DNA from 4 places in the Streptomyces sp. NPDC056144 genome. Region 1 is predicted to be linked to each of the others. Evidence: riboswitches for the same ligand, from Rfam matches in the RefSeq annotation. Region 1 holds a riboswitch; each other region holds the start of a gene.

Evidence for each region. A riboswitch is a leader RNA that binds a small molecule or an ion and turns the genes downstream of it on or off. The one in region 1 is predicted to bind cobalamin.
Region 2: linked by a shared signal. The riboswitch ahead of ACFC0Z_RS11835 (ribonucleoside-diphosphate reductase subunit alpha) and the one ahead of ACFC0Z_RS09700 (energy-coupling factor ABC transporter permease) in region 1 are both predicted to bind cobalamin.
Region 3: linked by a shared signal. The riboswitch ahead of ACFC0Z_RS15875 (ABC transporter substrate-binding protein) and the one ahead of ACFC0Z_RS09700 (energy-coupling factor ABC transporter permease) in region 1 are both predicted to bind cobalamin.
Region 4: linked by a shared signal. The riboswitch ahead of ACFC0Z_RS03910 (hypothetical protein) and the one ahead of ACFC0Z_RS09700 (energy-coupling factor ABC transporter permease) in region 1 are both predicted to bind cobalamin.

Annotation. Positions count from the first base shown of each region.
Region 1 is NZ_JBHJVF010000002.1:712,132-716,794, reverse strand. Features, by position in the region: gene ACFC0Z_RS09715 (ATP-binding cassette domain-containing protein) at 1-78, opposite strand, end outside; gene cbiQ (cobalt ECF transporter T component CbiQ) at 75-824, opposite strand; gene ACFC0Z_RS09705 (energy-coupling factor ABC transporter substrate-binding protein) at 831-1,256, opposite strand; gene ACFC0Z_RS09700 (energy-coupling factor ABC transporter permease) at 1,253-1,954, opposite strand; cobalamin riboswitch at 1,983-2,220, opposite strand; gene ACFC0Z_RS09695 (PTS-dependent dihydroxyacetone kinase phosphotransferase subunit DhaM) at 2,284-2,700, opposite strand; gene dhaL (dihydroxyacetone kinase subunit DhaL) at 2,697-3,317, opposite strand; gene dhaK (dihydroxyacetone kinase subunit DhaK) at 3,323-4,315, opposite strand; partial or broken gene ACFC0Z_RS09680 (flavoprotein) at 4,615-4,663, shown strand, end outside.
Region 2 is NZ_JBHJVF010000003.1:214,758-219,420, reverse strand. Features, by position in the region: gene mctP (monocarboxylate uptake permease MctP) at 1-1,170, shown strand, start outside; gene ACFC0Z_RS11840 (GNAT family N-acetyltransferase) at 1,175-1,693, shown strand; cobalamin riboswitch at 1,712-1,872, shown strand; gene ACFC0Z_RS11835 (ribonucleoside-diphosphate reductase subunit alpha) at 2,002-4,374, shown strand; gene ACFC0Z_RS11830 (ribonucleotide-diphosphate reductase subunit beta) at 4,374-4,663, shown strand, end outside.
Region 3 is NZ_JBHJVF010000004.1:408,377-413,039, forward strand. Features, by position in the region: gene ACFC0Z_RS15860 (SDR family NAD(P)-dependent oxidoreductase) at 1-678, shown strand, start outside; gene ACFC0Z_RS15865 (TetR family transcriptional regulator) at 717-1,310, shown strand; gene ACFC0Z_RS15870 (cold shock domain-containing protein) at 1,440-1,646, shown strand; cobalamin riboswitch at 1,744-1,868, shown strand; gene ACFC0Z_RS15875 (ABC transporter substrate-binding protein) at 1,953-3,020, shown strand; gene ACFC0Z_RS15880 (FecCD family ABC transporter permease) at 3,101-4,126, shown strand; gene ACFC0Z_RS15885 (ABC transporter ATP-binding protein) at 4,123-4,663, shown strand, end outside.
Region 4 is NZ_JBHJVF010000001.1:909,582-914,244, forward strand. Features, by position in the region: gene ACFC0Z_RS03895 (amidase) at 1-585, opposite strand, end outside; gene ACFC0Z_RS03900 (TetR/AcrR family transcriptional regulator) at 707-1,336, shown strand; gene ACFC0Z_RS03905 (acyl-CoA thioesterase) at 1,356-1,799, opposite strand; gene ACFC0Z_RS03910 (hypothetical protein) at 1,831-2,523, opposite strand; cobalamin riboswitch at 2,563-2,701, opposite strand; gene ACFC0Z_RS03915 (hypothetical protein) at 2,776-4,404, opposite strand; gene ACFC0Z_RS03920 (hypothetical protein) at 4,425-4,663, opposite strand, start outside.

The DNA of each region.
Region 1 (4,663 bases):
GGGCCCGTCCTCGTACGCGAAACCCGCCCCCACCAGCTCCACGACGGGGGCCGACGGGCGGGAAGGGGTGCTGCTCACGGAAGGAACCTTTCGAGTACGAGGGTGAGGGCGACGAGCCCCGCCAGGAGCGCGCCCGTCGCCGTCAGGAACCGGCGCGACACCGCGGCGGCGGGCACCAGGACCCGCAGCGTCCCGTCGTAACCGCGCCCGGCTAGGCCGGACTGCATCCGCTGCGCCCGGTCGAAGGCGCGGACGAACGTGGTGGCCCCGAGCCCGGCAAGGGAGCGCCAGGTCGCCGCGCGGGTGGTGTGCCCGAGGCGGGCCGCCTGCGCCTGCCGGATCTTGGTGAGCGAGTCGAGCAGCAGGAAGATGATCCGGTACATCACCAGCGCCACGTCCACCACCGGCGCCGGCACGCCCGCACGGACGAGCCGGGGCAGCACGTCCGAGACGGGCGTGGTGAACGCGAAGAGCAGCACGCCGAGCGAGGCGGACGCGGTACGGAGCAGCAGCTCGACCGCGTGACCGGGCCCGCCCGGCGCGAGCGCGACGAACCCGCGCGCCCCGCCGACCTCGAAGAGCAGCGGGACGGCCCCCGTGACGCAGAAGCCGAGCGGGACCCGGAAGGCCCGCCACAGCTGACGGCCCGGCACGGCGGCGGGCCCGAGGAGGACGGCGAGGGTGGCCGCCGCCACGAGCACGGCGCCGGGCCACGGTGGCAGGCAGACCGCGCACAGGGTCAGACCGAAGCCGAGCAGGGCCTTCTCGGCGGGATGCCTGCGCCGCCAGCGGCTGCTGTGCGCCGCCGCGTCGATGGGGAGCATGGGCGGCTACGCGTCCTTGCCCGAAGCGTCGGCCGTCGCGGCGGCGCCGACGGCTCCTGCGGCTCCTGCGGTTCCTACGGCTCCTACGGGAACCGGAGGGGTCAGCTCCGCCCGCGCCCGGGCCTCGCCCTGCCGCCGTCCGCGCCGCACGCCGAAGTAGTACGCGAGGACACCGGCGCCCAGGGCCGCCTGGAGGGAGAAGAGCGCCGACTCGATCTCCCCGGACGGCGGCTCGTACAGGGGGCTGAACCAGGGCTCGTACTCCGGCTGGAGCTCCGTGATCGCGGTCTCCGCCTCGGCGTCCGCGCCGGTGAACGGCTCCTCCTTGTGGTCGCCCAGACCGAGCGCGAGCGGGAGGACCGCCAGCGCGACGACGACGAACAGGAGCAGCAGGTTGATCTTCGTGCTCTTGCTGACACGCGGGGTGCTCATCGCGCGGTCACCTCCTCGGCGGGGCGCGCCGAAGCGGTCCGGGACAGGACGCCCAGACGGATCAGGTCGCCCTTGCTGGACTGCGTGAGCAGCCGCATCACGAGGACCGTCAGGAGGCCCTCGCTGACGGCCAGGGGGATCTGCGTGACGGCGAAGATGGAACCGAACTTGGCGAGCGCGCCCAGGACGCCGCTGCCCTGGTCGGGGAAGGCCAGCGCGAGCTGGACGCTGGTGACGCAGTACGTCGACAGGTCGGCGACGAACGCGCCGAGGAAGACGGCGACCATCAGCGGCGCGCCGAACCGGCGGGCCAGGAGGTAGGTCCCGTACCCCGCCCACGGCCCGACGATCGCCATGGAGAAGACGTTCGCGCCGAGCGTGGTGAGCCCGCCGTGAGCGAGCAGCAGGGCCTGGAAGAGGAGCGTGATCGTCCCCAGGACCGCCATGATCGGCGGCCGGAACAGGATCGCGCCCAGGCCCGTACCGGTCGGATGGGAGCAACTGCCCGTCACCGAGGGCAGCTTGAGCGCCGACAGGACGAAGGTGAAGGCCCCGGACGCGCCGAGGAGCAGGGTGGACTCGGGGTTCGCGCGCACCTCGCGGGTGAGGGCGCGGGCCCCGTGGACGACGAACGGGGCCGCCGCGACGCCCCAGGCGGCGGCGTGGACGGGGGGTAGATACCCCTCGGCTATATGCATGGTTGGGAGACCCTCTCCAGCACCTCGTGGATGGACAACGCACCCCGGCCGGTCTCCTGGCTGACGGTCATACGTCCCGACTCCGCCTTCCCACACCGAGGCGGTCACCCGCTACGGTCCAGTGGCTTGCCCGGGAGGGACCTCCCCCCGGGTGTGGAGCCGGAACTCCCGATCACAGTGGCGAGGGCCGCACCGGTACCGCACCGGTTTCCCGTACACCAAGGCCCTGCGACACTAGTGTGTTGACCTGCCCGATCACAACACGGTCGCCACCGGGCGCGGCCCCTCGGTCACTCCCCGCACTCACGGCGGGCCCTCCGCGGCCCCGCTCATCCCTTCCGGTAGACGTACGCCTCCGAGGCCGCCGCGGCCACCGCGTCGAGGTCCCCGCCGGCGCTGGCCGTCACCAGCGCGGCGACCGCGCCCTCGACGAAGGGCGCGTCCACCAGGCGGGCGCCCTCGGGCAGTTCGTCGCCCTCGGCGAGGAGCGCCTTCACGGTGAGGACCGCGCTGCCGAGGTCGACGAGGATCGCCACCCCGGCCCCGCCGTCGACCGCCTCCGCCGCCGCCGTGACGAGCCCGGCGCTGGTCCCGAGGCCGCCGTCGGGGAGTCCGCCGGCCGGCCGGATCGGGGCGGTGTCGCCGCCGCCCGCGAGGCCGCGGGCGAGGTCGGCGACCGAGGCGGCGACGGCCGCGCTGTGCGAGACGAGCACGATGCCCACCCGCGCCGACGCCCCCGCGGTCACGAGAGACCCCCCGTCCGGGCGGTGTCGGCCAGTACGGCGAGGAGCAGCGCCGACGAGGCGGCCCCGGGATCCTCGTGCCCGACCGACCGCTCGCCGAGGTAACTGGCCCGGCCCTTGCGCGCCTGGAGGGGTACGGTCCCGAGGGCGCCCGCCTCGGCGGCCGTACGCCCGTCCTCGAAGGAGGTCCGCAGCCCCTCGACGCCCGGAACGAGCGCGTCCAGCATGGTCTTGTCCCCCACCCGTGCCCCGCCGAGCTGCCCCACGGCGGCGACCCCGGTGTCGAGGGCCTCCGCGAGCCGCTCCCGGCTGACGGCCGTGTCCTCGCCGAGGGCCTTGCCGGCCCGCCGCAGCAGCGTCCCGTACAGCGGCCCCGAGGCCCCGCCCACGGTCGAGATCAGCTCCCGCCCGGCGGCGACGAGCACCGCCCCCGGCGTCGCGGGCGGCTCCTTGGCGAGCGTCTCGGCCACGGCGGCGAAGCCGCGCCTGAGGTTGGCACCGTGGTCCGCGTCGCCGATGGCGGAGTCGAGCTCGGTGAGCCGATCGGCCTCGCGGGAGACGACCGCGGCGGCCTCCGTCAGCCACCGCACGACGAACCCGGCGTCGATGTCCCGCGTCATCCCGCTCACCGCCCCCACCGCAGCGCGGCCGTCCGCACCGGCGCGTCCCAGAGCCGCAGCAACTCCTCGTCGACCTCGCAGAGGGTGACGGAACAGCCGGCCATGTCGAGGGAGGTCACGTAGTTCCCGACGAGGGTCCGGGCGACCGGAACACCCCGCTCGCCGAGGACCCGCTGCACCTCCGCGTTGAACCCGTACAGTTCGAGCAGCGGCGTACCGCCCATCCCGTTGACGAGGACGAGCACGGGCGCGGTCGGCCGCAGGTCCTCGACGACGACGTCCACGGCGTAGTCCGCGATCTCCCGCGAGGTCATCATCGCCCGCCGCTCACGCCCGGGCTCTCCGTGGATGCCGATGCCCAACTCCAGCTCACCGGCCGGGAGATCGAAGGTCGGACTCCCCTTGGCGGGCGTGGTGCACGCGCTCAGCGCGACCCCGAAGGACCGGCACCGCTCGTTCACCCGCCGGGCCACGGCCTCGACCCGCTCCAGCGGCGCGCCCTCCTCGGCGGCGGCGCCCGCGATCTTCTCCACGAACAGGGTGCCGCCGGTCCCGCGCCGCCCCGCCGTGTACAGACTGTCCGTCACGGCCGCGTCGTCGTCGACGAGCACCTTCGCGACCCGCACGCCCTCGTCCTCGGCGAGCTCGGCGGCCATCTCGAAGTTGAGGACGTCACCGGTGTAGTTCTTGACGACGAACAACACCCCGGCCCCACTGTCGACGGCCGCCGCGGCCCGCACCATCTGATCCGGCACGGGCGACGTGAAAACCTCCCCGGCACAAGCGGCGGCCAGCATCCCCGGCCCCACGAACCCCGCGTGCAACGGCTCGTGCCCGGACCCGCCCCCGGACACCAACGCCACCTTCCCCTCCACGGGCGCGTCCCGCCGCACGACGATCCGCCGCTCGACGTCCACGGTCAGCTCGGGATGCGCGGCGGCCATCCCGCGCAGCGCGTCGGTGACCACGGTCTCGGGGACGTTGATCAGTTGCTTCACCGGTACCTCCTGGAGCCATCATGAAGGTGCGTCACGACACGATTCTCGACGCAAAGCCCCCCTCGCGCACCGGAGCGCTTCCTCGGTCGGCTTCACCAGCTCTCCCTCACAGCGTGCGCGAACGGTGCACCATCGACCGGACCGTACGGAGGGAGACGGCGTCGCACACGAGTACGCAGGGGTGCGTGACGTCGACCCGCAGCTCGCCCCGTCGGCAGGACCGTGCGAGAGGTGGTTCATGCCAGTGGGCGCGGGTTCCGGCCGGACACGTCGAGACATGACGGTGACCGACGTGACTTCTGTTCACCGCCGCGCAGGAGCAGGGCTGGGGCGTCGGCGTCATCGCCA
Region 2 (4,663 bases), on a different contig from region 1:
GCCGTCCTGGACGTGATGGGCGTCGGCGGCGGCGAGAACACCCACTGGTTCGTCAAGGACCTGCCGCTGCTCATCGCCTTCGGCGTCCTCGCGGCCTACACGTACTCCTCGGGCCTGCGCGCCCCGGCGCTCATCGCCTTCGTCAAGGACACCCTGATCTACCTGGTGATCGCCGTCGCGATCATCTACATCCCGATCAAGCTCGGCGGCTTCGACGAGATCTTCGCCAAGGCCGGCGAGGCCTACGCGCAGACCAACCCGGCGACCGGCAAGCCGCGCGGCGCGCTCGTCCCGGGCGAGGCCGGCCAGTGGACGTACGCGACCCTGGCGCTCGGCTCGGCGCTCGCGCTCTTCATGTACCCGCACTCCATCACGGCGACCCTGTCGTCCCGGAGCCGCGAGGTCATCCGCCGCAACACCACGATCCTGCCGCTGTACTCGCTGATGCTGGGCCTGCTCGCGCTGCTCGGCTTCATGGCGATCGCCGCCGGCATCCAGGTCAAGAACGGCCAGCTCGCCATCCCGCAGCTGTTCGAGAACATGTTCCCGGCCTGGTTCGCGGGCGTGGCCTTCGCCGCGATCGGCATCGGCGCGCTGGTCCCGGCCGCGATCATGTCGATCGCCGCCGCCAACCTCTTCACGAGGAACATCTACAAGGACTTCCTCAAGAAGGACGCGACCCCGGCGCAGGAGACCAAGGTCTCCAAGCTGGTCTCGCTCCTCGTGAAGGTCGGCGCGCTCGTCTTCGTCCTCACCATGGACAAGACGGTCGCGATCAACTTCCAGCTCCTCGGCGGCATCTGGATCCTCCAGACCTTCCCGGCGCTGGTCGGCGGCCTCTTCACCCGCTGGTTCCACCGCTGGGCGCTGCTCGCCGGCTGGGCCGTCGGCATGGTCTACGGCACGTTCGCCGCGTACGGCGTCGCCAGCCCGACGCAGAAGCACTTCGGCGGTTCGGCGGCCGAGATCCCGGGCATCGGCGAGATCGGCTACATCGGCCTCACCGCCTTCGTCCTCAACGTCGTCGTCACCGTCGTCCTGACCTTCGTCCTCAAGGCCGTGAAGGCCCCCGAGGGCGTCGACGAGACCTCCCCGGAGGACTACACGGCCGACGCCGGCGACCCCGTCTCCGGCGGGAAGTCGTCGAAGGTCGGTGCCGGGGCACACTGATCGCATGGATTTCACGATCAGGGCGGTACGGCCCGAGGAGTACGAGGAACTCGGTGACCTCACCGGGTTCACGTACCTGGGCGACGGGCTGCTGCTCGACGGCGAGGACGACTACTACCTGGCGGTGCTGCGGGACACCGAGCGCCGGGCGCGCGAGGCCGAGGTGCTCGTCGCCGTCGACGAGGAGACCGGCCGGATCATCGGCGGCGTGACCTTCGCCCTCGGCGGCACCACCTGGGCCGACATCGCCGTCCCCGGCGAGGCCGAGTTCCGGATGCTCGTGGTCGGGCCCGAGGCGCGCGGCAGGGGTGCCGGAGAGGCGCTCGTGCGGGCCTGCGTGGACCGCGCGCGGGCCGTCCCGGAGTGCGCCCGGCTGGTGCTCTCCACGGGCCCGAGCATGGTCGCGGCGCACCGGATCTACGAGCGGATGGGCTTCGTCCGTACCCCCGGGCGGGACTGGGAGCCGGTCCCCGGCTTCACCCTGAAGACGTACGCGCTGGAGTTCCACACGACGGGCACGTAAAACCTGACGACACAACATGTGGGGGGCGCCAACTCCGGCGCCCCCCACATGTATGCTCGACCTCGCTGTCGACGCAGGGAAATCCGGCGCGAATCCGGAACTGTCCCGCAACGGTGTGCTTCGTGCGGATTTTCGGTACGGAGCGAGTCCGACGACCTGCCGGCAGCCCACCCGGTCCGTCCGTTCCGGGTGTCACTGACGTCCGGGCCTCGCGGAGTGGGCCGGTGGACGCGGGCATCCGTGCGTACGGATCGCCTCGCCCGCCCTCCCCCGTCGCGGCCAGGAGCCGAGCGAGGGAGAGCCCCCACGTGACCATCGCGCCCGCCGATCCGGCCACGGAGATCGACAGCGACGGACCCGGCACCGTGCTGCTGCGGACCCTGACCGATCTCACCGCCGATCTCCCCGACACCGACCCCGGCAAGATCGCCGCCGCCGCGCTCCGCGGCCGCAGCGCCACGTCGGACGAGGCGGAGCTGCGCGAGCTGGCCACCGAGGCGGCCGCCGGTCTCATCGCCGAGGACCCGGCCTACTCCCGGCTCGCGGCCCGGCTCCTGACGATCACCATCGCCGACGAGGCGGCCGGCCAGGGCGCGGTCTCCTTCTCCGCCTCCGTGGCCGTCGGTCACCGCGAGGGCCTGATCGCCGACCGCACCGCCGAGTTCGTCGCGCTGCACGCCGAGCGCCTCGACGCCACGATCGACGCCGCCGGCGACGACCGCTTCGGCTACTTCGGCCTGCGCACCCTCTACTCGCGCTACCTGCTGCGCCACCCGATCACCCGCAAGGTCATCGAGACCCCGCAGCACTTCATGCTCCGCGTGGCCTGCGGTCTCGCCGAGGACGACAGCACCCGCGCGCTCGACGAGGTGGCGGCCCTCTACGGCCTGATGAGCCGTCTGGACTACCTGCCCTCCTCCCCCACGCTCTTCAACTCGGGCACGCGCCACCCGCAGATGTCCTCCTGCTACCTCCTGGACTCCCCCCAGGACGAGCTGGACTCCATCTACGGCCGCTACCACCAGGTCGCGCGTCTCTCGAAGCACGCCGGCGGCATCGGGCTCTCCTACTCCCGCATCCGCGCCCGCGGTTCGCTGATCCGCGGCACCAACGGCCACTCGAACGGCATCGTCCCGTTCCTGAAGACCCTCGACGCCTCCGTCGCCGCCGTGAACCAGGGCGGCCGCCGCAAGGGCGCCGCCGCCGTCTACCTGGAGACCTGGCACGCGGACATCGAGGAGTTCCTGGAGCTCCGCGACAACACGGGCGAGGACCAGCGCCGTACGCACAACCTGAACCTCGCGCACTGGATCCCGGACGAGTTCATGCGCCGGGTCAACGCGGACGCCGAGTGGTCGCTCTTCTCCCCCTCGGACGTGCCCGAGCTCGTCGACCTGTGGGGCGAGGAGTTCGACGCCGCCTACCGCGCCGCCGAGGCCAAGGGCCTGGCCCGCAAGACGATGCCGGCCCGCGACCTCTACGGCCGCATGATGCGGACCCTCGCCCAGACCGGCAACGGCTGGATGACCTTCAAGGACGCCTCGAACCGCACGGCCAACCAGACGGCCGAGCCGGGCTCGGTCGTGCACTCCTCGAACCTCTGCACCGAGATCATCGAGGTCACGAACGACGACGAGACCGCGGTCTGCAACCTCGGCTCGGTCAACCTCGGCGCGTTCGTGGTCGGTTCGGACATCGACTGGGACCGCCTGGACGCGACCGTCCGCACGGCCGTCACCTTCCTCGACCGCGTCGTCGACATCAACTTCTACCCGACCGAGCAGGCGGGCAACTCCAACGCCCGCTGGCGCCCGGTCGGCCTGGGCGCCATGGGCCTCCAGGACGTCTTCTTCCAGCTGAAGCTGCCGTTCGACTCCGCCGAGGCGCGCGCGCTGTCCACCCGTATCGCCGAGCGGATCATGCTCGCCGCGTACGAGGCCTCCGCCGACCTCGCCGAGCGCAGCGGCCCGCTCCCCGCCTGGGAGAAGACCCGCGCGGCCCGCGGTGTCCTGCACCCGGACCACTACGACGTCGAGCTGAACTGGCCGGAGCGCTGGGCCGCCCTGCGCGAGCGGATCGCCGCGGTCGGCATGCGCAACAGCCTCCTGCTCGCCATCGCGCCGACGGCGACCATCGCCTCGATCGCGGGCGTCTACGAGTGCATCGAGCCGCAGGTCTCCAACCTCTTCAAGCGCGAGACGCTGTCCGGCGAGTTCCTCCAGGTCAACTCGTACCTCGTCGACGAGCTGAAGAAGCTCGGCGTGTGGGACGCGCAGACCCGTGACGCGCTCCGCGACTCCAGCGGCTCCGTCGCCGACTTCTCCTGGATCCCGGCCGAGACGCGCGAGCTGTACCGCACGGCCTGGGAGATCCCGCAGCGCGGGCTCATCGACATGGCGGCGGCCCGTACGCCGTTCCTCGACCAGTCGCAGTCCCTGAACCTGTTCATGGAGACGCCCACCATCGGCAAGCTGTCGTCGATGTACGCGTACGCCTGGAAGCAGGGTCTGAAGACCACGTACTACCTGCGCTCGCGCCCCGCGACCCGGATCGCCCGCGCCGCCCAGGCGTCGGCGACGGCCGCCGCCTCGGCCCCCATCCCCGTCCAGCAGGCGACCACCGACGCGGACGCGCTCGCCTGCTCCCTTGAGAACCCCGAGTCCTGCGAGGCCTGCCAGTAATGAGCACCACCAGCTCCTCCGAGAAGAAGAACCTGCTCGACCCTGGCTTCGAGCTGACTCTCCGCCCCATGCGCTACCCGGACTTCTACGAGCGCTACCGGGACGCGATCAAGAACACGTGGACGGTGGAGGAGGTCGACCTCCACTCGGACGTCGCCGACCTCGCCAAGCTCACCCCCGGTGAGCAGCACATGATCGGCCGTCTGGTCGCGTTCTTCGCGACGGGCGACTCGATCGTGGCGAACAACCTGGTCCTGACGCTGTACAAGCACATCAACTCCCCGGAGGC
Region 3 (4,663 bases), on a different contig from region 1:
GGCGCCCTCGTGGCCCTCCACTACGGCCGCGAGGAGGAGGCCGCCCGCGAGACGGTGCGGGGCATCGAGAAGCGCGGCGGGCGGGCCTTCGCCTTCCCGTCGGACCTCGCGGCGCCGGACGCCGTCGACGTCTTCTACGCGGGCCTCGACGCGGGCCTCGCGGAGCTCGGCGAGGAGCCCGGCTTCGACATCCTCGTCAACAACGCCGGGGCGAGCGGCTCCGGCCGCATCCACGAGCTGTCCCCCGAGGTCTTCGACCGGCTCTTCGCGATCAACGTGAAGGCCCCGCTCTTCCTCATCCAGCGGGGTCTCGACCGGCTCCGCGACGGCGGCCGGATCGTCAACATCTCCTCCGTCGCGACGAAGATGGCCTTCCCCGAGTCCGTGACCTACGCGATGACCAAGGGTGCCGTCGACACCATGACGCTCGCGCTCGCCAAGGAGCTCGGACCCCGGCAGATCACGGTCAACACCGTGGCCCCCGGCTTCGTCGCCACCGACATGAACGCGCGCCGCCGGACGACTCCGGAGGCGGCCGCGGCCCTCGCCGCCCACTCGGTCTTCGACCGGATCGGCGCCCCCGCCGACATCGCGGACGTCGTCGCCTTCCTCGTCTCCGACGACGCCCGCTGGATCACCGGCCAGTACCTGGACGTCTCGGGCGGCACCGTCCTCTGAGGGTTCCGCCCGGCAAGGCTCGATAGGGTGAGGCCACGATGACACGTTTCCGCGACAGCGTCCGGTCCCTCCTGCGCGAGCAGGTGCTCGACGCCGCCTACCGCCTCGTCGCCGCCGAGGGCTGGGGCGGCCTGCGCATGACCGGCATCGCGCGTGCCGCCGGCATCAGCCGCCAGACGCTCTACAACGAGTTCGGCTCGAAGGAGGCCATCGGCCAGGCCCTCGTCCAGCGCGAGCTGGAGGGCTTCCTCGTCGGCATCCAGCGCGAACTGGACTCCCACCGCGGGGAGTTGGAGGCCGCGGCGGCGGCCGGGGTCGGGTACACGCTCCAGCAGGCCGTGGACAACCCCCTCATCAAGAGCGTCCTGGTGGCCGCGCGCGGCGGCGACGACGACCTCCTCGCCTACCTCACCACCCGGCCGGAACCCGTCTTCGGGACGGCGATGACCCTGCTCGACGCGTACGCGATCGAGGCCTGGCCCGACGTGGACGAGGAGTCCCGCGGCCTCGCGGTCGAGACGATCGTGCGGCTCACGGTCAGCCACATCGTCCAGCCGGTGGCGTCCCCCGAGACCTCGGCGGCGCGCATCGCCCGGATCACGGCGCGGATCGCGTACCCCGGCGGGCGCTGAACCCCGCTTCCTCCCGCCTTCCTCTCTCCGTCCCTGCCGTGATCGACGGGCGACGGGCGCGCCGACGGGGTACACCTCGACTGAGACCCCCGTGACACCCCCATCGCCGATGACGACAGGGAGGCCGCCGTGGACGGCAGAAGCAAAGGGTTCGTGAAGTCCTTCAACCGTCGTGACGGATACGGGTTCGTCATCCCCGTCGGTTCCGAGGAACAGGTCTGGTTCAGCGCCGCCGACATCGAGGGCGAGGCCAGGACGCTCTCCGAGGGGCAGCAGATCACCTTCGTCCTCACCCTCGGCGAGGGCCGCTTCGAGGCCAAGGAGATCCGCCTCTGAGCTGTGCGGGTGCGAAGAGGGGCGCGGCGGGCGCGGTGGTACTGTGCCGAAGCCAGTCGCACCTGTGTACGCACCCGAACGGGCGAGTGCGCGGGTCAGGGAATCCGGTGGGAAACCGGAACTGACGCGCAGCGGTGAGGGCGACGGGCGGAGCATCGGCCACTGGGCGCGTGACAGGCCCGGGAAGGCGCTCCGTCCGGATGACCCCGAGTCCGAAGACCTGCTGGCGGCCCCGGCGTCGCGATGCCGTCCGGGGAGCACCGTACGACAGGCTCCGCGCTTGAGCCGTGACGCAGAGGAAGCCCCGTGCCGCTCGCACACCCCGTCCCTCGCCCTGCCCGGGCCCTGCTCCTGGCCCTGATCCCGACGCTGGTCCTGGTCCTGGCCGGCTGCGGCGGCGGAACCGCCCCGAAGCCGGCGGCGAAGAACCCGGAAGAGGGCACCGCCTCCGGATACCCCGTGACGCTCGACAACTGCGGCCAGCGCGTACGGATCGACCGCGCGCCGCAGCGGGCCGTGGCGCTCGACCAGGGAGCCGCCGAGATCCTGCTCTCCCTCGGCCTCGCCGACCGGATGGTGGGCACCGCGACCTGGACCGACCCCGTCCTCAAGGGACTTGAGGCCGAGAACGCGAAGGTCCCGCGCCTCGCCGACCGCTACCCCTCCTTCGAGAAGGTCCTCGGCACCGAACCCGACTTCGCCGCCGCCTCCTTCGGCTACACCCTCGGCAAGGGCGGTGTGGCGCCCCGCGAACAGTTCACGAAGCTCGGCGTCCCCACGTACCTCTCGCCGACCGACTGCGCCGACAAGGACAACAGCGGCGACGGCGACGGAGTCCGCACCAAGCCGCTCACCATGGAGACCGTGTACGGCGAAATCCGCGACCTGGCCCGGGTGTTCGGCGTGACCGGGCGCGGCGAGAAGCTCGTCGCCGAACTCGAGGGGCGGGTGACGAAGGCCGCTTCGGCGGGCGACTTCACCGACGCGACCGTCCTCTACTGGTACGCCAACGCCGAATCCCCCTACATGGCGGGCTGTTGCGGGGCGCCCGGCGTCATCACGCGCGCGCTCGGCGCGAAGAACGTCTTCGACGACACGCGCGAGGAGTGGCCCCAGATCAACTGGGAGAGCGTCGCCGACCGCGACCCCGACGTCCTCGTCATCGGCGACCTGACCCGCCGCTCCCAGTCCGCCGAGAGCGCCGCCAGGAAGATCGCCTTCCTGGAGTCCGACCCCGTCACCCGGAACATGACGGCGGTGCGGAAGAAGCGGTACGTGCTCCTCAGCGGCCAGGCCATGAACCCCACCCTGCGCACGGTCGAGGGCATCGAGAAGCTGGCGGCGGCGCTCCGCTCGTACGGGCTCGCGAAGTGAGCGCACCCACGAGCGCGCCCACGGGCGCGGACGCGAAGGCGCTGGCGAACGCGCCCGCTGGCACCCCCGCGAGCACCCCCGTGGGCTCCAGGAGCCCGGTGGCCCTGTGGGTCCTGGCCGGGCTCGGCCTCCTCGTCGCCTCCGTCGCCGTCGCGATCACCATCGGACCGGCTGACCTGCGCGTCGGCGAGGTCGGGTCCGTCGTCGCGGCCCACCTCGGCGGCGACCCGGCCGCCTCCGGCGTCTCGCCGATCCGGGACGGCATCGTCTGGAACCTCCGCCTGCCCCGTACCCTCCTCGCGGCCGTCTGCGGCGCCGGACTCGCCGTCTGCGGCGTGGTGATGCAGTCGCTGCTCCGCAACCCGCTCGCGGACCCGTTCGTCCTCGGCGTCTCCTCCGGTGCCTCGACCGGCGCCGTCCTGGTCGTCGTCCTCGGCGTCGGCGGGGGAGTCCTCTCCGTCACCGGCGGCGCGTTCCTCGGCGCGGTCGCCTCCTTCGCGCTCGTCCTGCTGCTCAGCCACACCCTCGGCGGCTCCACCGACCGCGTGGTCCTCGCGGGCGTCGCGGCGATGCAGCTCTTCTCCGCGCTGACCTCCTTCGTCGTCATGACGGCCGCCGACGCGGAGACCACCCGGGGCGTGCTCTTCTGGCTGCTCGGCTCGCTCGGCGGGGCCGGGTGGGGCGACGTGCGCGTCTGCCTCGCGGTGCTCGTGGCGGCCCTGCTCGTCTGCGGCGGGTACGCGCGGACCCTCGACGCCTTCGCCTTCGGCGAGGACGCCGCCGCGTCCCTCGGCGTCGCCGTCACCCGTACGCGTACCGTCCTGCTCTGCGCCACCGCGCTCCTCACGGCCGCGCTGGTCTCCGCCGCCGGGGCGATCGGCTTCGTCGGACTCGTCCTGCCCCACGCGGCCCGCGCCCTCGTCGGCCCCGGGCACGCCCGGCTCCTGCCGGTGTCGGCGCTCGCCGGGGCGGTGTTCCTCGTCTGGGCCGACACCCTCGCCCGTACGGTGCTGGATCCGCAGGAGGTGCCGGTGGGCGTGGTGACCTCGCTCGTCGGCGTACCGGCGTTCGTGCTCGTCCTCTACCGGACGCGGGGGACACGATGAGCACGAGTGTGGACGTGGGTACGGGACTTCGCGCCGAACGGGTCTCGCGGGCCGTCGACGGGACCCCCGTCCTCGACGGGGTCACCCTCGCCCCGCGCCCCGGCACCGTCACCGGCCTGCTCGGCCCCAACGGCTCGGGGAAGTCGACGCTCCTCCGGCTCCTCGCCGGTGTCCTCGCCCCCGACACCGGCGTCGTCACCCTCGACGGCGAACCCCTCGACCGGCTCGGCCGCAGGACCGTCGCCCGGCGGCTCGCCGCCGTCGAGCAACAGGCCGACACTCAGGTCGACCTGACCGTCCTCGACGTCGTCCGCCTCGGCCGGGTCCCGCACCGCAGGGCCTGGACGCCCGCGTCGGCGGCCGACGAGACCGCCGTCCGCTCCGCCCTCGACCGTACGGGTCTGGCCGACAAGGCCCACCGCGCCTGGCGGACGCTCTCGGGCGGCGAGCGCCAGCGGGCCCAGATCGCCCGGGCCCTCGCCCAGGAGCCGCGCGAGCTCCTGCTCGACGAACCGACCAACCACCTCGACATCCAGC
Region 4 (4,663 bases), on a different contig from region 1:
CGAGGCGGGGGCGCGCCCCGATGACCAGGTCTCCTCGCCGAGGCCGAAGGCGCCGAAGGACGCCGCCGTCGCCGTGCCGGAGCCGTTGGAGGAGCCGGAGCCGTAGGCGCTGGTGAGCCAGTCGGCGTTGTAGGGGCTCTCGGCGCGGCCGTACACGCCGCGCTGCATGCCGCCGTTGGCCATGGGCGGCATGTTGGTGAGGCCGATGAGGACGGCGCCGCCCGCGCGGAGCCGCTCGATGGCGAAGGCGTCGCGCTGGGCGACGAGGTGCTCGAACGCCGGGGAGCCGGAGGCGGCGGTGAGGCCCTCGGCGAGGTAGCTGTCCTTGGCGGTGTACGGGATGCCGTCCAGCGGGCCGAGCGTCTCGCCGCGGGCGCGGCGGGCGTCGGAGGCCTCCGCCTCGGCCCGGGCGCGCGGGTTCATCACGACCAGCGCGTTCAGGGCGGTGGGCGTGCCCGGCCGGTCGTACGCCTCGATCCGCGCGAGGTAGGCGTCGAGCAGCTCGACCGAGGTCGTCTCGCCCTTCTCCAGCGCCGCGCGCAGCTCGGCGACAGAGGTCTCCACTACATCGAATCCGCGCGTCATGCGGTCACTCCTGGATGGCGTCGTGCGAGATCGTCTAACTAGATTTTCAGTCTAGACCGAAAATCTAGATCAGCGGAATAGACTGAGCGGAACGAATCTCTCCGGAACCGAAAGCGAGCCGATGGCGACGTCACAGAGCGGGCGCGCGCTGCCCGACCGGAAGCGGCAGCGCAGCGGGGACGAGGCGCGGGAACGTGCCATGCGCGCCGCCGTCGGCGTCATCGCCGAGAAGGGCACGGCGGGCCTGCGGATGTCGGACATCGCGGCCCGGGCCGGTATGAGCACCGGCCACATCCTCTACCACTTCGGCAAGAAGGACCGGCTCCTCCTCGAAGTCCTCGCATGGAGCCAGGCGGACCTGTGGGCCCGCTTCCAGGAGGCCGCCGACCGGGCCGCGTCCCCCGCCGAGAAGCTGGACCTGTTCGTCCGCTTCTACCTGCCCCGCGACCAGGACGACGAACGCTACGCGCTGTGGTCGCAGGTCCTGCTCCAGAGCCACGACGAGGCCGGCCGTGACGTCCTCACCGAGCTCCTCGACGGCTGGGACGAGCGCCTGGAGGCCATCGTCCGGGAGGGCAGGGAGCGGGGCGACTTCGCCGACGTCGACCTCCCCGAGTTCACGATCAGGGCCGTGGCCATGCTGAGCGGGCTCGCCGAGGACGTGATGTTCGGACGCGCCCGCTGGCAGCAGACCTCTCCCCACGCCTTCGCCCTGGCCGCCCTCGAACGCGAGCTGCGGCCTTCGCCGTAGCGCCGCCGCCCCGCCCGCCTCAGGACAGACCCGGCAGCGACACGTCGAGAGCCGGTACGGGACGCGGCGCGCCCCCGGCGTCGACGGCGACGAACGTGAGGAACGCGGTGGCCACCTCGGCCGCCGGCCCGGAGCTGTTCCAGCGTTCGGCGGTGACGCGGACCCCGACGGTCATGGAGGTGCGCCCCACGCGTTCGAGTCCGGCCTCGACGCTCAGCAGGTCACCGGCCCGCACCGGGGCGAGGAAGGTCATCCGGTCGACGGAGACCGTGACGGCCTGCCCGCCGGCGTGGCGTCCGGCGGCGGCCGCGGCGGCGTCGTCGATGAGCTTCATCATCACGCCGCCGTGGATGGTGCCGTAGAGGTTGGTGTCGTGGTCGCTCATGATGTGGGCGAGGACGACCCGTGAGTCGTCCGGCGTCTTGGGCGTGCGGGCGGGGCTGGTGACGGTGGGGTCGACCACGTCGGCTCTCCTTCGATGCGCGGCGGCGCGGTCAGTGCCGGGCATTGAGGAAGCCGATGACCAGGGCGGTCCACCAGGCGGCCTGGGAGACGGCGGCCGTCGCGCCCCCGAGGAGCAGCGCGGCGGGCCGGAGTCCGGTGGTGCCGTCGGAGGGGGCGAGGCGGCCGGACGGGGCGAGGCGGCGGGACAGGGCGGTCGCGGCCAGCCCGTTCAGCGCGATGACCAGGACGGCGAGGAGCTTCACCCGGGTCAGGGGAGCGTCGAGGTCGGGGCCGAGGAACACGCCCGTGGCGACGAGCCCCGCCGTGCCCGCCCACACCGGCGGATGGAGGGTCGCGGCGACGCGGAGCACCTCCGGCAGCGTCCGCCGCCCCGTCAGCCACAGCAGGCCGTGGTAGTCGACGACGAGGACGGCTCCGAAGCCGATGACGAGGCACACGAGATGCCCGAAGAGGGCGGCGGTGTGCAGGGCCGGGCTGACCGAGACGTGCCCGGCCGCCCAGACGGCCCCGGCCCACAGCGCCACGCACGCGGCACCGGCCAGGGCGGTGGGTAGGGCGGTGGGGAGCCAGGCGACGGGGGGCCGGGCGACGGGCGGTCTGGGCGCGGGGGTCTCGTCCGGGCCCCCGGGAACGGGACCCTCCGCGAGGTCCGTGCGATCCGCCAGGTCGGCGTGACCGGAGGCGGAGGCGGGGGCGGGGCGTGGGTCGAGGACTGCGGGCATGGCGAATTCACCACTCTCCTCCGGGGAAATCCGCCCCGGCTTCGGCGAGTTCGCGACGACGTGAGTCTCTGGCTGCCGGGGAAGTCACTCCCCGGTCACAGTGGCGGGACCGCACCGGAATCGCACCGGTTTCCTCGTCCGTCATCGCTCGGGCGGCGCCATCCTGCCAGGCCGGGGAGGCGCCCGACAGGGGGTTCGCGTGTGAGAGCCGTCTCGTCTCGGTCACTCTCCGTAGGGTCGGGGGCCGTGGCCTCAGTCCACCGTGTCGAACACCAGCCCGCTGCTGCCCTCGCCCAGGCCGGGGCGCTTGCGGCGGCCGATCCAGGTGTGGGTCGAGCCGTCGGACCACCGGGCGTACTGCCACGCGCGGGTGATCTCCGCCCCGTCGCGGGGCACCTCCTCCTCGTGCAGCAGCAGGTCGGCGCCGGGCGTGAGCAGGGTGCCGAGCGGCACCGGGTCCGGGCCGCCGGTGGGGGAGGGGACCGTGCCGCGACGCAGTTGCTGACCGCCGCCTCGCGGGGCCTGCGGGATGAGGGGGAACCAGTGGGCGGGGACGGAGGAGGCGAGCCGGTAGCGGCCCGGCACGGGCTCGGGCACGGCGGCGGGCTCCTGCGCCCGGTGGACCCTACGTCCCGCGGCGCCCTCGACCGACTCCTCCAGGGCCCACGCCAGGTTCGCGCCCTCGTCCCTGAAGAGGCGTACGACCTCCAGCGGTTCGCCCTGGAGGGAGGCGGGCAGCGTCGGCGAGACCAGCAGCCGGTCCGCCCGTCCGCCGCCGGAGCCGCTGTGGCGGAACAGGCTCCAGTCCTGGCCGTCACCGGGGAGGTCCCCGGCCGCCCGGACCAGGGTGCGACGCCCGAAGCTGTCCGTCACCACCAGCGAGTCGACGCGGACGACGGAGCCGACCGGGGCCCGGAGCGGCATCAGGTACCAGTCGTTGCCGTAGACCACGGCGTACTCGACGAGCAGCAGGCGTGCCAGGTCGCGGCTCTCGGCGGTCAGCGAGCCGAGGTCGACCCGCGCGTCCTCGAACTCCCACCAGCGGGGCGCGGGGGCGCCGGCGAAGGAGGCCGGGGCGGGCAGCGAGGTGGTGACGACGGCGCCGCCCTCGCCGGGCGCCGGGTCCAGGTCGAAGGAGTACCAGTCGAGCCGGGCCCCGTCGTACTCGGGCGCGGTGAGTTCGGCCCCCGGGGCGGTGAGGGTGAAGCGGTACTCCATGCGCTCCGGACGCCAGTAGTCCGCCGCCTCGGCCGAGCCCCCGCCCGGCCCTTCGCCCCCGGGCCAGCACGTCGCGACATGCGCGAGCCAGGAGGACGCGAGCCGGGACAGGACGGGTACGTGGGCGGGCGAGGCCGGCAGCCAGGCCGGGACCGTGCCCCGGGCGAGGGCGGTGAGCACGGGCGCCAGGAGCGCGCCGTCGGGAACCCGGCGCCGGTGCAGGGCCAGCCAGCGCCCGCCGTCGGGGTCGAGGCCGCCGGTGTCCCGGGCGGTGAGCGGGCAGTGGGTGACGAACAGCCCGGCGTACGGGGCGAGTCCGGGCTCGGCGGCGAGGAGCCGCTGCCAGTGCCGTCCGCTGTCCACGGCCGCCCGCGGACCGGCGAGCCCCTCGCCCTTCTCCGCTTCGACGGCCGCCTCCAGCGGCCGGTCCGGACGGTACGGTTCCGGCGCGCCGCCCGGCGGCCTGCACGTGGCCAGCGGCGCGACCTTCGCCCGCAGCCGTACGGAGACGGGGCTGCCGGTGTCCTCGCCGGTGAACTCACCGAGCTGCCACTGGCGGGCGAGCAGCCACAACGGGTCGTGCACCTGGGCCTGGAGACCGCCGTCGAGGCCGTCGAGCCGGGCCCGCGGTTCCAGACGGGTCCAGGAGGTGATGGAGGGCATGAGGGGTATCCGTCCTTCGGTCAGTCTCGTACGCCCAGGCGGGAGAAGTCGGTCGAGGCGGTCTCGCCGTCGCGGTTGAGGGGGAAGGCCAGCGCGGGCAGGAACTGCCCGACGCCGCTGAGCGCCTCGATGTCCACGGCGCGGACGCGCGCGAGTTCCAGGGTGTCGAGCAGGGTCTCCTCGACGAGGCCGGTGCCCCACTGCGCGGTCCCGGACGGCGCGACGGCGAGCAGGATCGACTGCGGGGCCGCCTGGCCGG